DNA from 3 places in the Constrictibacter sp. MBR-5 genome. Region 3 is predicted to be linked to each of the others. Evidence: predicted binding sites of a transcription regulator. Region 3 holds the regulator's gene; each other region holds the start of a gene.
What was found. Region 3 encodes HrcA, which represses chaperone genes, less so after heat shock. Its sites were predicted from a motif close to GTTAGCACTCNCCNNNGGNGAGTGCTAAC; they were not measured.
Positions count from the first base shown of each region.

Region 1 (5,685 bases), on a different contig from region 3:
GATCCTCGGCGCCATCGCGGACTTCAGCGGCCGCCGCAAGCTCTGGCTCGCCGCCCTCTCGGGCACCTGCGTCGTCGCGACCGCCATGCTCTGGTTCGTTGAGCCGGATCCGTCGTGGGCGTTGTGGGCGCTGGTCCTGGTCTCGATCGCCAACATCGGCTTCGAGATGGGCACCGTCTTCTACAATGCGATGCTTCCCGGGCTGGTGCGCCAGTCCCATCTCGGCCGCCTCTCGGGCTGGGCGTGGGGGCTCGGTTATGCCGGCGGGCTCGTCTGCTTGGCGCTAACCCTGGTGCTCTTCGTCCAGGCGGAGCAGCCGCTGTTCGGGCTCGACAAGGCGCAGTCCGAGCATGTGCGCATCGTCGGCCCCTTCGTGGCCGTCTGGTTTCTGCTCTTCGCGGTTCCGCTGTTTCTGTTCGTCCCGGACGCCCCGCAGGGCCTGCGCATGCGCGAGGCGGTGGGGAAGGGGCTCCGCCAGCTGCGCGGGACGGTGAAGACGTTGCGCGCGCATCGCGAGATCGCCCGCTTCCTGATCGCCCGCCTGTTCTACATCGACGGCCTCAACACGCTGTTCGCCATGGGCGGCCTCTATGCCGCCGGGACGATCGGCATGGACTATGAGGAGATCATCGTCTTCGGGATCGCGCTCAACGTGACGGCGGGTCTGGGTGCGTTTGCTTTCGGCTGGATCGATGATCTGTTCGGCTCCAAGCGGACGATCGCGTTCAGCCTCGTCGCGATGATCGGACTGGCCGTGCCGGTGCTCCTTGCCCAGTCCGAGACGACGTTCTGGATCTTCGCACTGCTGCTGGGGATCTTCATGGGCCCGGTCCAGGCGGCGAGCCGTTCGCTGATGGCGCGCTTGGCGCCGCGCGGCATGGAGACGGAAATGTTCGGTCTCTTCGCCCTGTCGGGAAAGGTCACCTCCTTCATCGGCCCGACCCTCGTCGGCTGGACGATCATCGTGACCGGCAGCCAGCGCATCGGCATGTCGACGATCCTCATCCTGCTGGTCATCGGCACTATGCTGCTCTGGCGCATGCCGGAGCCGCCGCGACGCGAGGACTGACGACGCCGGAACACCGGGTGAGCGAACCCGATCCAAATGCGTAAAGGGGCCGCGGCATCGCCGCGGCCCCTTCGCGTGGGAGATCCTGTCGCGTCGTGACGCGATCAGAAGTCCATGTCGCCCATGCCGCCCATGCCACCGGCGCCCGGACCGCCCGCGGCCGACTTCGGCTCCGGCTTCTCGGCGACCATCGCCTCGGTGGTGATCATCAGCCCGGAAACCGACGCGGCGTCCTGCAGCGCGGTACGCACGACCTTGGTCGGATCGACGATGCCGGCCTTCACCAGGTCGCAGTACTTGCCTTCGGAGGCGTCGTAGCCCCAGCTGGCGTCGGTGCTCTCCAGCATCTTGCCGACGATCACCGAACCGTCCGACCCGGCGTTCTCGGCGATCTGGCGTGCCGGGGCCTGGATCGCGCGGCGGATGATCTCGACGCCGACGCGCTGGTCCGCATTCTCCGGCTTCACCGATTCGAGCGCCTTGATCGCGTAGAGAAGGGCCGAACCGCCGCCGGGCAGGATGCCTTCCTCGACCGCCGCGCGCGTGGCGTTCAGGGCGTCGTCGACGCGGTCCTTCTTCTCCTTCACCTCGATCTCGGTGGCACCGCCGACGCGGATGACCGCGACGCCGCCCGCCAGCTTCGCCAGACGCTCCTGAAGCTTCTCACGGTCGTAGTCCGAGGTCGTCTCCTCGATCTGCGCCTTGATCTGCGTGCAGCGCGCTTCGATGTCGGCCTTCTCGCCGGCACCGTCGACGACCGTGGTGTCGTCCTTCGTGATCGCGACCTTCTTCGCCTGGCCGAGCATGTCGAGCGTCACGCTCTCCAGCTTGATGCCGAGGTCTTCGGAGATGACCTGGCCGCCCGTCAGGGTCGCCATGTCCTCCAGCATCGCCTTGCGGCGGTCGCCGAAGCCCGGTGCCTTCACCGCCGCGACCTTCAGGCCGCCGCGCAGCTTGTTGACGACCAGCGTCGCCAGCGCCTCGCCCTCGATGTCCTCGGCGACGATCAGGAGCGGCCGGCCGCTCTGGACCACGGCCTCGAGCACCGGCAGCATCGACTGCAGGTTCGACAGCTTCTTCTCGTGCAGGAGAATGTACGGGTTCTCCAGCTCGCAGGTCATCTTCTCGGCGTTGGTGATGAAGTACGGCGAGAGATAGCCACGGTCGAACTGCATGCCCTCGACGACGTCGAGCTCGGTCTCGAGGCTCTTGGCCTCCTCGACCGTGATGACGCCCTCGTTGCCGACCTTCTGCATCGCCTCGGCGATCATCGCGCCGATCGCCTTGTCGCCGTTGGCGGAGATCGTGCCGACCTGCGCCACTTCCTCGCTGGTCTTGATCTTCACCGACCGGCTCTTCAGGTCCGCGACGACCGCTGCGACCGCGAGGTCGATGCCGCGCTTCAGGTCCATCGGGTTCATGCCGGCGGCCACCGACTTGGCGCCTTCACGGACGATCGCCTGGGCGAGAACCGTCGCGGTCGTCGTGCCGTCGCCGGCCACGTCGTTGGTCTTCGAGGCCACTTCGCGCACCATCTGGGCGCCCATGTTCTCGAACTTGTCCTTGAGCTCGATCTCCTTGGCGACGGTGACGCCGTCCTTGGTGATCCGCGGTGCGCCGAACGCCTTGTCGATGATGACGTTGCGGCCCTTCGGGCCCAGCGTGACCTTCACCGCGTCGGCGAGGATGTTGACGCCGCGCAGCATGCGGTCGCGCGCGTCCGTGCTGAACTTGACTTCCTTGGCAGCCATTTCGATCGTTCCTTAGTTGGTCAGGGCTTCGACGTGCAGTGGATGCTGCCGGTTCAGGCGGCGGCCTTCGCCGCTGCACCGCCTTCGACGATGCCCATGATGTCCGACTCCTTCATGATCAGGTAATCCTGACCGTCGAGCTTCACTTCGGTGCCGGACCACTTGCCGAAGAGGATGCGATCGCCGACCTTGACGTCCAGCGCCTGGATCTCGCCCTTCTCGTTGCGGGCGCCCGGGCCGACGGCGATGATTTCGCCTTCCTGCGGCTTTTCCTTGGCGGTGTCGGGAATGATGATGCCGCCCGCCGTCTTCGTCGTCTCTTCGACGCGCTTGACGACGACACGGTCGTGCAGAGGCCTGAACTGCATCTGACTGCTCCCTCGAATATGCTGTAGAGGATCCCGATACGACCTGCGGCCCTAAATCCCGGGGCCGCGACGGCCCGGATCTATGCGCCGCACAGGATCCTTTCAAGGGGGTTTTTAGCACTCTCAGTGTCTGACTGCTAACAAATTTCGGCGCGCTGGCAGCAGTCGCTGGAAGCGGCTGCTAGTCCATTGATTTTATTGATTTCTGCGCGAGCGTGTGCCGAAATTCCCTGGTCCTGACACTTTCGTGGGACGGTTCAAGGGAGAAGGACCGTGACCGATCTGGAGAGACAGCTCATGGGATGGCGGCTGACGACCGCCGAAATCGTCTACCGCCTGCCCGACCACCCCTGCCTGCTGCAGACGTTCGTCTGGCAGAAGCTTGACGCGGCGCCGAAATATCCGGCGCTGCAGAAGTTTCTCGATTTCTGGGAGCGCGAGATCGAGGCGAAGATCCACACGGTGCGTGTGGCGCAGCGGGGGATCGTCAGCCCGGCCGACTTCCGGACGACCCCCCACTTCGCCCTGAACTGAGGGCAGGAGGCTGCCGACGCCGGCGCCGGTCAGTTCTGGCCGGTCGCCTTCTGCCCGGCGATCGTGCCGACGCCGACATAGCTGCCGCCGGAGCCGTTCGTTCCGCTCAGGATCAGGTCGCCGATCACGCCGCCGACCGGATCGCTGCCGTTCCTGGCAAATGAACCGACGACGTTGCCGCTGACGTTGCCGTCGCTGGAGATGACGTTGATCGACATGCGGTTCGTCACGGCGCTCGCCGAACCGGTATAGTCCCGGTTGTCGAAGTCGTTGATGTGCATGGACCCGGAGCGGGTGCCGAAGTCGAAGTTCGCCGTCATGCTGCCGGTCGCCATCCGGAACTGCCCGTTGTCGACGACGCTGCCGACCGCATGCCCCGCATAGCTGGCGGTCCCGGTCGTCGGTATGTCCGCGGCGGTCGGAAGCTTGCCCGCGACCCAGGTGCCGAGCGCCACCAAGTCACGCTGCCCCGGCGTTTCGCTGCTCGACGCTCCCGGCACGTCCGCCGCCCAATAGCCCCACGTCAGGAAGGAGCAGGAACAGAGCTTCGTCTCGTCGACCCCCTGCGGCGCCTGCAGGAGGTCGTGGGTCACCATCACGGTGACCGGCCCGCCGGGCGTGCCGCCGGGCCCGTTCGGGGAGATGATGGCGGCGAATGTGTCGTCGTCGAAGAAGAGGCTGTTGACCGAGCGGCCCTTCCCGAACTCGTAGAGCCGGTCGAGGCGCAGATCGGCGTCGATGTGATCGCCCTCGACGCTGCGTTCGATGGTCAGGGTCGGCGTCGGGCTGCCTGCGGCGACGATCACGCCCTCCAGATCCGTCGAATTCGACAGCAGCGCGATCGGGTCGCCCGTGCCGTCGTAAGTGAACCGTAGGCTTGTGCCATAGCCTTCGATCGTATCGGTCGTGCGCGTTCCCGGCGAACCGCCTGGTGCCGAGGGCAATCCGCCGAAGATCCCGCCGAGTCCGCCTCCGGGCGAGTGCGATCCACCCCCTGTAACGGCATCCCGGACCTGGGTGTTGGCGCCGGTTTCGACGACGTCGCGTATCTGGCTGGCGCCGCCGGCGGTCCCCGGCTGCAGGTTGCTGGTGCTGCCGCCGGTGGCGTAGTTGGCCGCCGCGAAATGCAGGATGCTGCCGCCGGGAAGCCTGTTGCCCAGACCCGCCCGCGCGCCGACATCCGTCGGCTGCTCGGGGGCGCTGCCGCTGCCCGGCGTGTTCAGGGCGGCCAGATAACTCCGCAACGTGGCCGCCGAGGCGCTACCGCCGTCCTGTGGGGCGCCGCCGTTCGTCACGACCCGCCGTCCGATGGAGCGGGAATCCATGTTCAGGTTACCGGAAGCGTTGCTGACGTTCAGCGTGCTGCCGGCGACGAAGACGATGTCGAGCGGATCGGACGCGCCGAGTACCACGCTGCCGCGGATGCCCAGGGTCGCGGTCGGCGTCCGGATCGTGGCGCCGCTGGTGGAGCTGATCTTGCCGCCGACGAAGCGGAACAGTCCTTTCGTCACCGACACCACCATCTCGCCCGTCGAACGGTCGGGGTCGTAGACGAAGCGGTCGATGACGACTTCCGAGTTCGGGCCGACCGTCAGGGCCGACTGGTCGAGGAACAGGATCTGCGTCTGACCGGCGCCGGCCGTGACGATCTTCTCCTCGAAGACGATGTCCTGGCCGATGAAGAGCGTGCGGGTTGCCCCGCCCGGCGGCGTGCCCGTCGCTTCCGGATTGACGGCCGCGGTCGTGCCGACGCGCGCGGCGTCGGCTGCCTGTGGCGCCACGGCGAGTGCCGCGGCGATCACCGAAGCGACGGTCAGCCAGTGGTAAGGCCGCATAGCGATCACCTTTACTAAAACGTCGCCAGCACGCCGAGCGTGAAGGACCAGTTGTCGTAGCTGTAGTTGGTCAGGTTCGAGTCCTGATCCTCGTACCGGATCTGGCTCTCGATCGAGATATCCGAGGT
Region 1 covers NZ_JBEPTK010000003.1:358,415-364,099, forward strand. Annotated here, with positions in the region: gene ABIE65_RS08645 (MFS transporter) at 1-1,069, shown strand, start outside; gene groL (chaperonin GroEL) at 1,174-2,820, opposite strand; gene groES (co-chaperone GroES) at 2,874-3,188, opposite strand; gene ABIE65_RS08660 (usg protein) at 3,462-3,722, shown strand; gene ABIE65_RS08665 (FecR family protein) at 3,752-5,557, opposite strand; gene ABIE65_RS08670 (surface lipoprotein assembly modifier) at 5,572-5,685, opposite strand, start outside.
Region 1: groES (co-chaperone GroES) is a predicted target of HrcA. The motif match lies at 3,302-3,330, and genes of this name have one in related genera.

Region 2 (5,685 bases), on a different contig from region 3:
CGTCGTCTTCGCCCCGGAACTGCGCTCGGCATAGTAGCGCGTGAAGACTTCGTTGCTGTTGAGGTCGAGCGTGCTGACGTTGATCCAGGGATAGAGCTTCTTGAAGTCTTCCAGGACCGGCGCCCAGTTGTACTGGGCCATGATCGAGTAGACGAGGAGATCGCCCTCGCTCTTCGACGCCTCGATCATCTTCGCGTAGTCGGCGGGATAATAATCCGGCACGGCCGGCGTCTGCGCCGAGACCTGGGCGGTCGACAGCATGCCCAGGGCGACCGCCGGAAGCACCGCCCGCGCGGCCACTCGCATGAGTCCATGCAGCATATCCGCGTCTCCTCCTGATGTTTTGTCGTCCGCGCGTGAACCGTGCGGACATCTTGCTTGTCCGGACATCGTGTCGGCCAATCGAGCGCGGTGTCAATCGGCACCCCGGTGTCGCGAGACGCGCAGGCCGGCTACCGCCCGATTCTCAGAGCGCACCCTCGGTCTCGATGTGCAGGGTTTCGCCGCAATGCTTGCAATGGACCGCGTCGGGGTCGTGGCGGGTCAGGCCGCAGGTCGGGCACTCGTGCCGCACCTTGGTCGGCCGGAACAGCACCTGGGCGAGGCGCAGGAACAGCGTCACCCCGACGATCATGATCGCGACCGATATCAGCCGTCCGCCCGTGCCGGGCAGGGTGATGTCGCCGAAGCCCGTCGTCGTCAGCGCCGTGACGGTGAAATACAGGGCGTCGGCATAGTTGGCGATGTCGGGATTGCTCCAGTGCTGGGTCTCGTAGACCAGCCCCGTCATGACGAAGATGAAGACGAGCAGGTTGACGACGGCGACCAGGATCTCCTCGTTGCGGCGGAAGAAGCGGAAGTCGCCGCGCAGACGGCCCAGCATCTGGTAGGTGTGCAGCAGGCGCAGGGTGCGCAGGACGCGCAGGAAGCCGAGGCCGGCACCGGTGAAGGGTATCAGGAACGACACGATCGCTGCCATGTCGGCGACGCTGATCGGGTGGAGCAGCGTCGCCGTCCTGCGCCGGGCGATGGCTATTCTCGCCGTGAAGTCGGCGAGGATCAGCAGGCCGAAGACGGCGTCGAGCGCCTCGGTCGTCGCGGTGTGCGGCAGGAACGACGTCGCGATGACGAACAGGATCGTGACGATGTCGAAGACGAGCAGCCCGTAGCGGAAGGCGTGCGCGCGCGGCGTGCCGCCCTCGTAGAGTTCCCGCGCGAAGCGTACCAGCCGGCCGCGGGTCATCCGTCGGACCTGACGACGCGGGCCACGAGGGCGCGCAGGCTGAGGCCCTGCACGACGATGGTGAAGATCACCACCGTGTAGGTCGCCGCCAGGATCGTCGACTTCTCGGCGACCTCCGGGATGGAGAGCGCCAGGGCGACCGAGATGCCGCCGCGCAGCCCGCCCCAGGTCAGGCAGGGGATCGTCCCCGGGATGAACCGCTGGGTCCGCGACAGCAGCCCGACGGGCACCGCGACGGCGGCGAGGCGCGCGCACAGGACGAGCGGCACGGCGGCCGCCGCGAGCCACAGGAACGACAGGTCGAACCGCAGCACCAGCACCTCCAGGCCGATCAGCAGGAACAGCACGGAGTTCAGGATCTCGTCGATCAGCGTCCAGAAGCCGAAGAGGTAGCGCTGGGTGCGGTCGCTCATGGCGTGGCGCTGGCCGTGGTTGCCGATCAGCAGGCCGGCGACCACCATGGCGATCGGCCCGCTGAGATGCAGGTGCGTCGCCAGCGCGTAGGTGCCGGTCACCAGGGCGAGCGACAGCAGGACCTCGATCGGATAGTCGTCGATCGCCTCCATCCCCTTGTACGCGACGTAGCCCGCGGCGAGACCCAGCAGCGCACCGCCCAGCGCCTCGACGAAGAACAGTTCGGCGACATGCAGGGGATCGATGCCCTCGCCGGCGGCGCCGGCGGCCACCGCCAGGACCACCGTGAAGATCACGACGCCGACGCCGTCGTTGAACAGCGATTCCCCGATCATGTCGGTCTCGAGAGTTTCGGGGACGCGGACCGCCTTCAGGGTCGACAGCACCGCGACCGGATCGGTCGGGCTGATCAGCGCGCCGAAGACCAGCGCCCAGGTGAACGGCAGCGCCACGCCCAGCGCCCCGGCCGCCAGCCAGAAGCCGACGCCGACGATTGCCGTGGAGATCAGCACGCCGAGCGTCGCCATCGATCCGACGGCCCAGGCACGGCTGCGCAGCACGGCCAGGTCGACGTGAAGCGCCCCGGCGAACAGCAGGAAACCGAGCATGCCTTCGAGCACGGTGCTCTGGAAGTCGATCCGCCGGAGGAGGTCGATCAGCTGCTCGTAGACCGTCTCGTCGGGAAACAGCAGTTCCACGCCGACCAGCACCAGCGAGGCCACCAGTCCCATCATCAACAGGCCGATGGTGTGCGGCAGGCGGATGAGCCGATGGTTGACCCAGCCGAACAGGGCGGTCAGCACCAGCAGGATCGCGATCAGGTCGAAGACGGACAGCATCTCGGGCGAACGCCTCGGCTGGCGGAAGGGTCGCCCCTCCAATCGATCGGAAGGGACCGATCGGGTGGGATGGAAGGCCCGGGCCGCAGTCGCGGACGGTACCGCGGCCGCGCCGCCACGCAAAAAGAAACCCCGCCGCCGTGGGTACGGCGGCGGGGTTCCTCGTCGTGGTCCGGCGTCGAGCGTGAGCTCGGGCCGGGTGGCCGGCTTACCTGAGCGCCGGGCTTAGAAGCCCATGCCGCCCATGTCGCCCATTCCACCCATGCCGCCCATGCCGCCGGGCATGCCGCCGCCAGCGCCGCCGCCGTTCTTCTCGGGACGGTCGGTGACCATCGCCTCGGTGGTGACCAGCAGGGCCGCCACCGACGCGGCGTCCTGGAGGGCGAGGCGCACGACCTTGGTCGGGTCGATGATGCCGGCCTTCACCAGGTCGCCATAGGTTCCGGTCTGGGCGTCGTAGCCGAAGTTCGTGTCGTTCTGCTCGAGCAGCTTGCCCGCGACGACCGCGCCGTCGGCGCCCGCGTTCTCGGCGATCTGGCGCGCCGGAGCCTGCAGGGCCTTGCGGATGATGTCGACGCCGACCTTCTGGTCGTTGTTCACCGGGTTCAGGCCGTCCAGCGCCTTGGTGCCGTACAGCAGCGCGGTGCCACCGCCGGGCAGGACGCCTTCCTCGACCGCCGCCTTGGTTGCGTGCATCGCGTCGTCGACGCGATCCTTGCGCTCCTTCACCTCGATCTCGGTGGAACCGCCGACGCGGATGACCGCGACGCCGCCCGCGAGCTTCGCCAGACGCTCCTGCAGCTTCTCGCGGTCGTAGTCCGAGGAGGTCTCCTCGATCTGCGCCTTGATCTGCGTGCAGCGTGCCTGGATATCGTCCGTGCCGCCGTTGCCGTCGACGATCGTCGTGTTGTCCTTGTCGATGCGCACCCGCTTCGCGCGGCCGAGCATGTCGAGGGTCACGTTCTCCAGCTTGATGCCGAGGTCTTCGGAGATGACCTCGCCGCCGGTGACGACGCCGATGTCTTCCAGCATCGCCTTGCGGCGGTCGCCGAAGCCCGGGGCCTTCACCGCCGCGACCTTCAGGCCGCCGCGCAGCTTGTTGACGACCAGGGTCGCCAGCGCCTCGCCCTCGATGTCCTCGGCGATGATCAGCAGCGGCTTGCCGCTCTGCGCCACGGCCTCGAGCACCGGCAGCATCTGCTGCAGGCCGGAGAGCTTCTTCTCGTGCAGGAGGATGTAGCAGTCCTCCATTTCCACGATCATCTTCTCGGCGTTGGTGATGAAGTACGGCGACAGGTAGCCGCGGTCGAACTGCATGCCCTCGACGACGTCGAGCTCGGTCTCGAGGCTCTTGGCCTCCTCGACCGTGATCACGCCCTCGTTGCCGACCTTCTGCATCGCCTCGGCGAGCATGCGGCCGACCTCACGGTCGCCGTTGGCGGAGATCGTGCCGACCTGGGCGATCTCGTCGTTGGTCGAGACCTTGCGCGAACGCGACTGCAGGTCCTTCACGACGGCTTCGACGGCCATGTCGATGCCGCGCTTCAGGTCCATCGGGTTCATGCCGGCGGCAACCGCCTTCACGCCCTCGCGGACGATCGCCTGGGCCAGGACCGTGGCGGTCGTCGTGCCGTCGCCGGCCTCGGTGCTGGTCTTGGTCGCGACTTCCTTGACGAGCTGCGCGCCCATGTTCTCGAACTTGTCGGAAAGCTCGATTTCCTTGGCGACGCTGACGCCGTCCTTGGTGATCCGCGGCGCGCCGAACGCCTTGTCGATGATCACGTTGCGGCCCTTCGGGCCGAGCGTCACCTTGACGGCGTCGGCGAGGATGTTGACGCCGCGCACCATACGGTCGCGCGCGTCGCCGCCGAACTTCACGTCTTTGGCTGCCATGTGTTTCTGTCCTTGGATTGTAGAGTAGAGGGCCGGAACGGGAGGTCGGTCAGCCGGTCAGGCGACGACGCCCATGATGTCCGACTCCTTCATGATCAGGAATTCCTGACCATCCATCTTCACCTCGGTGCCCGACCATTTGCCGAACAGGATGCGGTCGCCGACCTTGACGTCGAGCGGCTGCAGACGGCCGCTCTCGTCGCGGGCGCCCGGGCCGACGGCGACGATCTCGCCTTCCTGCGGCTTCTCCTGGGCGGTCTCCGGGATGATGATCCCGCCGGAGGTCTTCTTTTCCTGCTCGATGCGCTTCACGAGTACGCGGTCGTGCAACGGCTTGAATGCCGGCATGTGGTGTCTCCTTCTCACGATCTGAAATCGCTGGCGCAGCTTTTAGCACTCTCGCATCCCGAGTGCCAGACTCCTGTGCCGGTGAGCGCGTGCGGTGAAGCGATCACGCCACCCGGCACGAAATGTCCGCCGACGCACATGGTCGGAGCATCGCCCTGGGCAGAGACATGGTAGGTATCGGCGAACCTTCAATCTCGCGTGTTGCCGCACCACATTCCGTCAGGCTCGACAGAAGGCAGGAAAACCGCATGAAACGCTCCCGCTCCATCCGTCTCGTGCTGCTGGGCAGTGCTGGCGCCTTCATGCTTTCCGGCTGCGACGATCCGGTCGACGTGGCCACGAAAGGCCAGCTCTTCACCGACGCGCAGGCCTGCGAATCCTCCTACGACCAGAAGGAGTGTCTCGAAGCCTACAAGCGCGCCGAGACGGCCCATGTGGAGACGGCGCCGAAGTTCGCGAACCGCGAGGAGTGCGAGGCGGAGTTCGGGGTCGAGAACTGCACCCCCGCGCCGCGCCAGACCGCGGCCGAGGGCGACCCCGCCCAGGCGAACGCCGGCGGCGGCAGCTGGTTCATGCCGGCGATGATGGGCTTCATGATGGGCCGGATGATGGGCGGCGGCTATGCCGCGGCGCCGATCTACCGCGACACCCAGAACAACGCCTATACCGGCCGCGACCGCACCGTCGGCCGTCTCGACAGCGCGCGCATGCCGCCGCCGGCGCGCGCCGCGGGCAGCGTCGGCGTGCCGAAGTTCGAGATGGCGCGCCAGCAGAACGTGGCGCGCGGCGGCTTCGGCCGGTCCGGCTACAGCTCGTCGAGCTGACCGGCGGGGGCGGAACGACCGAGAGCGGATAAGCCAGGGAGCGGGACGGCATGGAGCGGATCGCGATCGAACCGCGCGCCGATTGGCGCGAGCGCGCGGAGGCGATGGGCTTCCGCTTCCACAC
Region 2 covers NZ_JBEPTK010000003.1:424,162-429,846, forward strand. Annotated here, with positions in the region: gene ABIE65_RS08970 (ABC transporter substrate-binding protein) at 1-321, opposite strand, end outside; gene ABIE65_RS08975 (potassium channel family protein) at 467-1,243, opposite strand; gene ABIE65_RS08980 (cation:proton antiporter) at 1,240-2,496, opposite strand; gene groL (chaperonin GroEL) at 2,722-4,389, opposite strand; gene groES (co-chaperone GroES) at 4,447-4,737, opposite strand; gene ABIE65_RS08995 (DUF1190 domain-containing protein) at 4,986-5,561, shown strand; gene ABIE65_RS09000 (glutathionylspermidine synthase family protein) at 5,612-5,685, shown strand, end outside.
Region 2: groES (co-chaperone GroES) is a predicted target of HrcA. The motif match lies at 4,779-4,807, and genes of this name have one in related genera.

Region 3 (5,685 bases):
TTGAAGCCGCCGAGGTCCATGGACCGATGAACACCTGTTTCCCGGAGCAGAGGTTGCAGTGTGCCGCATTCGCGCTAAAGAAAACGTTAACGCACCGCGAGGAGCCTGCTAGGGTGTTATCCGTGGTCCTCGCCGCAGGACTGCCTGGTTCGGGGGGAGGCGGCACAGCATGGCAGGGGCGGCAGGATGCTCTACCTGACCCGCAAGATCGGCGACTCAGTCGTGATCAACGGCGATATCGAGGTCACGGTGGTGGAGGTCCGCGGGCGCTCCGTCCGCCTGGGCTTCACCTTTCCGCCGGAAGCGACCGTATTGCGGCGTGAAATCTTCGATCGCGTCGAGGCGGAGAACCGCGCCGCGGCAGACGCCGGCCGCGCGCTTCTCGAATCCCTCGACGATCAGGAGTGACGTGCGCGCCGAAACGCGCACCGGCACACCTCAGACGGTCGTGTCCACCTTCTGCCCCTGAACGGCCTCACCCTTCGCGACGCCGACCATGGCGGCCCGAAGCAGCCTGCCGTTGAGGACGTAACCGGGCTGAAGCACCTGGGCGACGGTGCCCGCCGGCTGGCCGCTGTTCTCCACCTCGAACATCGCCTGATGCACGTTGGCGTCGAACCGCTCGCCCGGCTTCGGGTCGACGCGCTGGACGCCGTGCTTCTCGAACGCGGACAGCAGATCCTTCTCGACCAGTTCGACGCCGGCGATGAGATTGGCCACGTGCTGGTCGTCACGACGCGCCTCGGCCGGCACGCTGTCGATGCCGCGGCGCAGGTTGTCGGCCACGGCGAGCATGTCGCGCGCGAACCCGGCGGCGCCGTATTTCGCCGCCTCGTCGCGGTCGCGCTGGCCACGCCGGCGGACATTCTCGATCTCGGCCAAGGCCCGCAGATGCTGATCCTTCAGCCCGGCGATCTCGGCTTCCAGTTCGGCGATGCGCGACCCTTCCGGCGCATCGGGCTGCCCGTCCTGACGCTCCGCCGTCGCAGCGCCATCCTCGCGGACGTCGCCCTGCGCCGTGTTCGCCACCGGTTCCGCCGGATCCGGATTCATCTGCTCTTTCGACATCTTCTCTTCCTTGGACTGGCGTCAGCCGAGCAACCGCCCGACCACCTTCGCCGTATAGTCCACGACAGGGACGATACGGGCGTAATTCAATCGCGTCGGGCCGATCACGCCGATCGCACCGACGACGCGGCGTTGCTCGTCGCTGTACGGCGCCAGGATCATCGACCAGCCGGCATGGCCGAACAGCTCGTTCTCGGCCCCGATGAAGATCTGCACCCCCTGCCCCTGCTCGGCGGCATCGACGAGGCGCAGGAGGCTTTCCTTGGTCTCCAACGCATCGAACAGCGAACGGATCCGTTCGAGGTCCTCGATCGCGGTGACGTCGTCGAGGAGCTGTGCCTGGCCCCGAACGATCAGGGTACCGTGAGCGGCGTCGCCAGCCCATACCGCAAGCCCCCGCTCGACCACCGTCTGCGTCAGGGCGTCGATGGCCGCGCGGTGCTGCTCCAGCTCGCGCGAAATGTCGCCCCGCGCCTCGTCGAGGGTGCGCCCGACCAGCCGCGCCTGGAGATAGTTGGTCGCCTGAATCAGCGTCTCGGCCGGCAGGCCCGGCGGCAGGTCGATCACCCGATTCTCGACGTTGCCGCCCCTGTCCACCAGGATGACGAGGGCGCGGCCGTTGCCGATGTTCACGAACTCGATGTGGCTCATCTGCGTGCCGGCCTTCGGCGCCACGACAAGGCCCGCATGCCGCGACAGGCCCGCCAGCAGCGATCCCGCCTGCTCCAACGTCTGCGCGAAGCTCCGTCCCGTCGTGGCGCAACGCGCTTCGATGTCGCCGCGCTCCTGCTCGGTCAGGCTGCCGAGTTCGAGAAGACCGTCGACGAAGAGCCGCAGCCCGGCCTCCGTCGGCAGACGCCCGGCCGACGTGTGCGGCGAGTACAGCAATCCCAGATCCTGGAGGTCCGCCATCACATTGCGGATGGTCGCCGCGGAGAGCGTCGTCCCCAGCCGCTTCGAAAGAGTCCGAGATCCGACCGGCTCGCCAGTGTCGACATAGGCGTCGACGACCATGCGAAAGATTTCGCGCGACCGGTCGTTCAGGGTTGCGATGCTGGGCGACTGATTCAGCGGCATCTGCTGTTGGAGGGAAACGGCTTGTCCCTGGCCGGTGTCGAATGTAGGTGGCCCCGTCGGCGTCGTCAACGAATGCGGATGGACGCGTCGGCGCCCGCGGGCTAGGGTCCGCGCCCGCCCGACATCGAGACACAGGATAGACGCCATGCGGCCCTCCGGACGCGCAACCGACCAGTTGCGACAGGTATCGCTCGAAACCGGCGTGAACCGCTATGCGGAGGGCTCCTGCCTGGTCGCGTTCGGTCATACCAAGGTTCTGTGCACTGCGTCGGTCGAGGACCGCGTGCCGCCCTTCCTGCGCAACACCGGCAAGGGCTGGGTGACGGCGGAATACGGGATGCTGCCGCGCGCCACGCACACCCGCGGCGCCCGCGAGGCGGCGAAGGGGTCGCAGAGCGGCCGCACCCAGGAGATCCAGCGCCTGATCGGCCGGTCGCTGCGCGCCGTGACGAACATGGAGACGCTGGGCGAGATCCAGGTGCGCATCGACTGCGACGTGCTCCAGGCCGACGGCGGCACCCGCACCGCGGCGATCACCGGCAGCTACGTCGCGCTGCATCTCGCCTTCCAGCACATGATGAAGATCGGCGCCATCAAGGCGATGCCGCTGACCGACGAGGTCGCGGCCGTGTCGTGCGGCATCTATCAGGGCGAGGCGGTGCTCGACCTCGACTACGACGAGGACAGCAACGCCGAGGCCGACGCCAACTTCGTGCTCACCGGCAGCGGCGGCATCGTCGAGGTCCAGGGCACGGCCGAGCAGAAGCCCTTCTCGCACGCGGCCTTCCTGGCGCTGCTCGATCTCGCTGGCGCCGGCGTCGCCGACCTGGTCCAGCATCAGCGCCGGGCACTCGGCCTCGCCTGAGGCGGTTTCGGCCGCCGCCGCACCCCATATGCGGCGGATCGCAGCCAGGGGACCCGCATGCGGCGCCGCTTCACCGGCAACGACCTCGTCATCGCCAGCCACAATCCCGGCAAGGTCGTGGAAATCCGCGACCTGCTGAAGCCCTGGTCCGTTCAGGTGCGCTCCTCCGGCGAACTCGGCCTGCCGGAGCCCGAGGAGACGGGCACCACCTTCGTCGCCAATGCCGAACTGAAGGCGCGGGACGCCTCACTGCGATCCGGCCTGCCCGCCCTCGCCGACGACAGCGGCCTCGCCGTGCATGCGCTCGGCGGACAGCCCGGCATCTACTCCGCCCGGTGGGGCGGGCCGAGCAAGGACTTCGCCGCAGCGATGGCCCGTGTGCATCGCGAGCTGGGCGGCACGGCCGACCGATCGGCGCATTTCGTCAGCGCCCTGGCGCTCGCCTGGCCGGACGGCCATTGCGAGACGTTCGAGGGCCGGGTCGACGGCACCCTCGTCTGGCCGCCGCGCGGCAGCCGCGGCTTCGGCTACGACCCGATGTTCGTGGCCGACGGCCGCACGCTCACCTTCGGCGAGATGGAACCGGACGAGAAACACGCGATCAGCCACCGTGCCGACGCCTTCGCCAAGCTGATCGCCGGCTGCTTCGCGGATTGAGGCGCATGGCCGCAGGCTCCCCCAGCTTCGGCATCTACGTCCATTGGCCGTTCTGCCGGGCCAAGTGCCCCTATTGCGACTTCAACAGCCACGTCCGCGGCGGCATCGACGAGGCGCGCTGGCGCGACGGCCTGCTGCGCGAACTAGACCACTTCGCGAACGAGACGGCGGGCCGCACGGTCGACACCGTGTTCTTCGGCGGCGGCACGCCGTCTCTCATGGCGCCGGAGACCACCGCTGCGGTGCTGGAGCGCATCGCCGCGCGCTGGACGACGGCACCCGACATCGAGATCACGCTGGAGGCGAACCCGACCTCGGTCGAGGCGGCGCGCTTCGCCGCCCTCGCCCAGGCCGGCGTGAACCGGGTCTCGCTGGGCGTCCAGGCGCTCGACGACGATGCCCTGCGCTTCCTCGGCCGCGAACACGGTTCGGCCGAAGCGCTGGCGGCGGTCGAGACCGCCCGCCGTCATTTCGCACGCTGGTCGTTCGACCTGATCTACGCCCGCCCGGAGCAGTCGCTCGCCGCCTGGAAGGCCGAACTCGCCCGCGCGCTGGAGCATGTCGGCGACCATCTCTCGATCTACCAGCTGACCATCGAGCCCGGCACCGCCTTCGCCGCTCGTCACGCCCGCGGCGAACTCGCCATGCCCGACGAGGACATGGGCGCGGCCTTCTACGAGGAGACGCACGCGCTGCTCGATGCGGCGGGCCTGCCGGCCTACGAGATCTCCAACCACGCACGGCCCGGCGGCGAGTGCCGGCATAATCTCATCTACTGGAGCGGCGGCGACTGGCTCGGCGTCGGGCCCGGCGCCCACGGTCGTCTCACCGGATCCGACGGCGGCCGCATCGCGACCCGGCAGGCAAGGGCCCCCGATACCTGGCTCGCCCGTGTCGAAGCGGAGGGCCATGCCACGGTGGAGCGCAGCGCGATCGAACGCGGCGACGCCGCCGAGGAACTGCTGATGATGGGCCTGCGCCTCGCCCGTGGCGTGTCGCGGGACGATTACCGCCGCACCGCCGGTGTCGACCTGGAGGAGCGGCTCGATGCCGCCCGGTTGAACGCCCTGACCGAGGAGGATCTGATCACCCTCGACGCCGCCGGCCTCCGCTGCACCGCCGCCGGCCGCCAACGCCTCAACGCTGTGCTGGCGCACCTGCTGGGATCCGCCTGACGTCTATAGCGTAGCCGGGCGTCCCTTGGGACGAACGGGGGTCTGTTTCCAGTTGCGGATTCCTCCGCTGCGATGAAGGATGGCGCCTCCCCCGCACCGCCGCGGATCTTGGTCAGGAAGGCCGCCGCATGACCCTGTCGCACCGGGCGCAGACCGCCAGGCCCGTGCCGATGCTCGCAGGACGTGCCCTATTGGGGAATCTGCGCGACATGGCGGCGGCTCCCCATACCTTCCCGGCGCGGGCGCTCGCCGCGCACGGCGGTATCGTCGGCATGCGTGCAGGGCCACGCCGCATCGTGGCGCTGGGACGGCCGGACTATGCACGGCACGTGCTGGTGACACATCACGAGCGCTACCCGCGCGGGCGGATCAACCGCAATCTGGGCACGGTGATCGGCGACGGGCTGCTGGCGACCGAGGGGGATCTCTGGCTGGCCCGCAGGCGCCGGATACAGCCGGCCTTCCGGCCCGAGCGGCTGCAGGCGCTCGTGCGGTCGGTGAACCGGGTCCTGGATCCGATCCTCGACGGCTGGACCGACACCGCACGCGCGCACGGCAGCATCGACGCCATGCGCGAGGCCAAGCGCATCGCCATGCGCGTCATCGGGCGCGCCCTCCTGTCGCTCGACATCGATACCGGCAGCGCCGGCGCCTTCGCCGCGGCGGTGGATGCCAGCCTGATCCAGCTGGTCCGCCGGAACTGGTCGCTGCTCCAGCTGCCGCTGTGGGTGCCCGTGCCGATCAACCGCGCGCTCAACCGGACGCGGCGCACGCTCGACGCCTTCATCGGTGCGGAGGTGTCGCGGCGGCTCGACGACCCGGCCTATCGGCCCGACGACATGC
Region 3 covers NZ_JBEPTK010000004.1:134,095-139,779, forward strand. Annotated here, with positions in the region: gene flgB (flagellar basal body rod protein FlgB) at 1-20, opposite strand, end outside; gene ABIE65_RS10635 (carbon storage regulator) at 187-408, shown strand; gene grpE (nucleotide exchange factor GrpE) at 439-1,068, opposite strand; gene hrcA (heat-inducible transcriptional repressor HrcA) at 1,090-2,145, opposite strand; gene rph (ribonuclease PH) at 2,291-3,010, shown strand; gene rdgB (RdgB/HAM1 family non-canonical purine NTP pyrophosphatase) at 3,068-3,667, shown strand; gene hemW (radical SAM family heme chaperone HemW) at 3,673-4,842, shown strand; gene ABIE65_RS10665 (cytochrome P450) at 4,971-5,685, shown strand, end outside.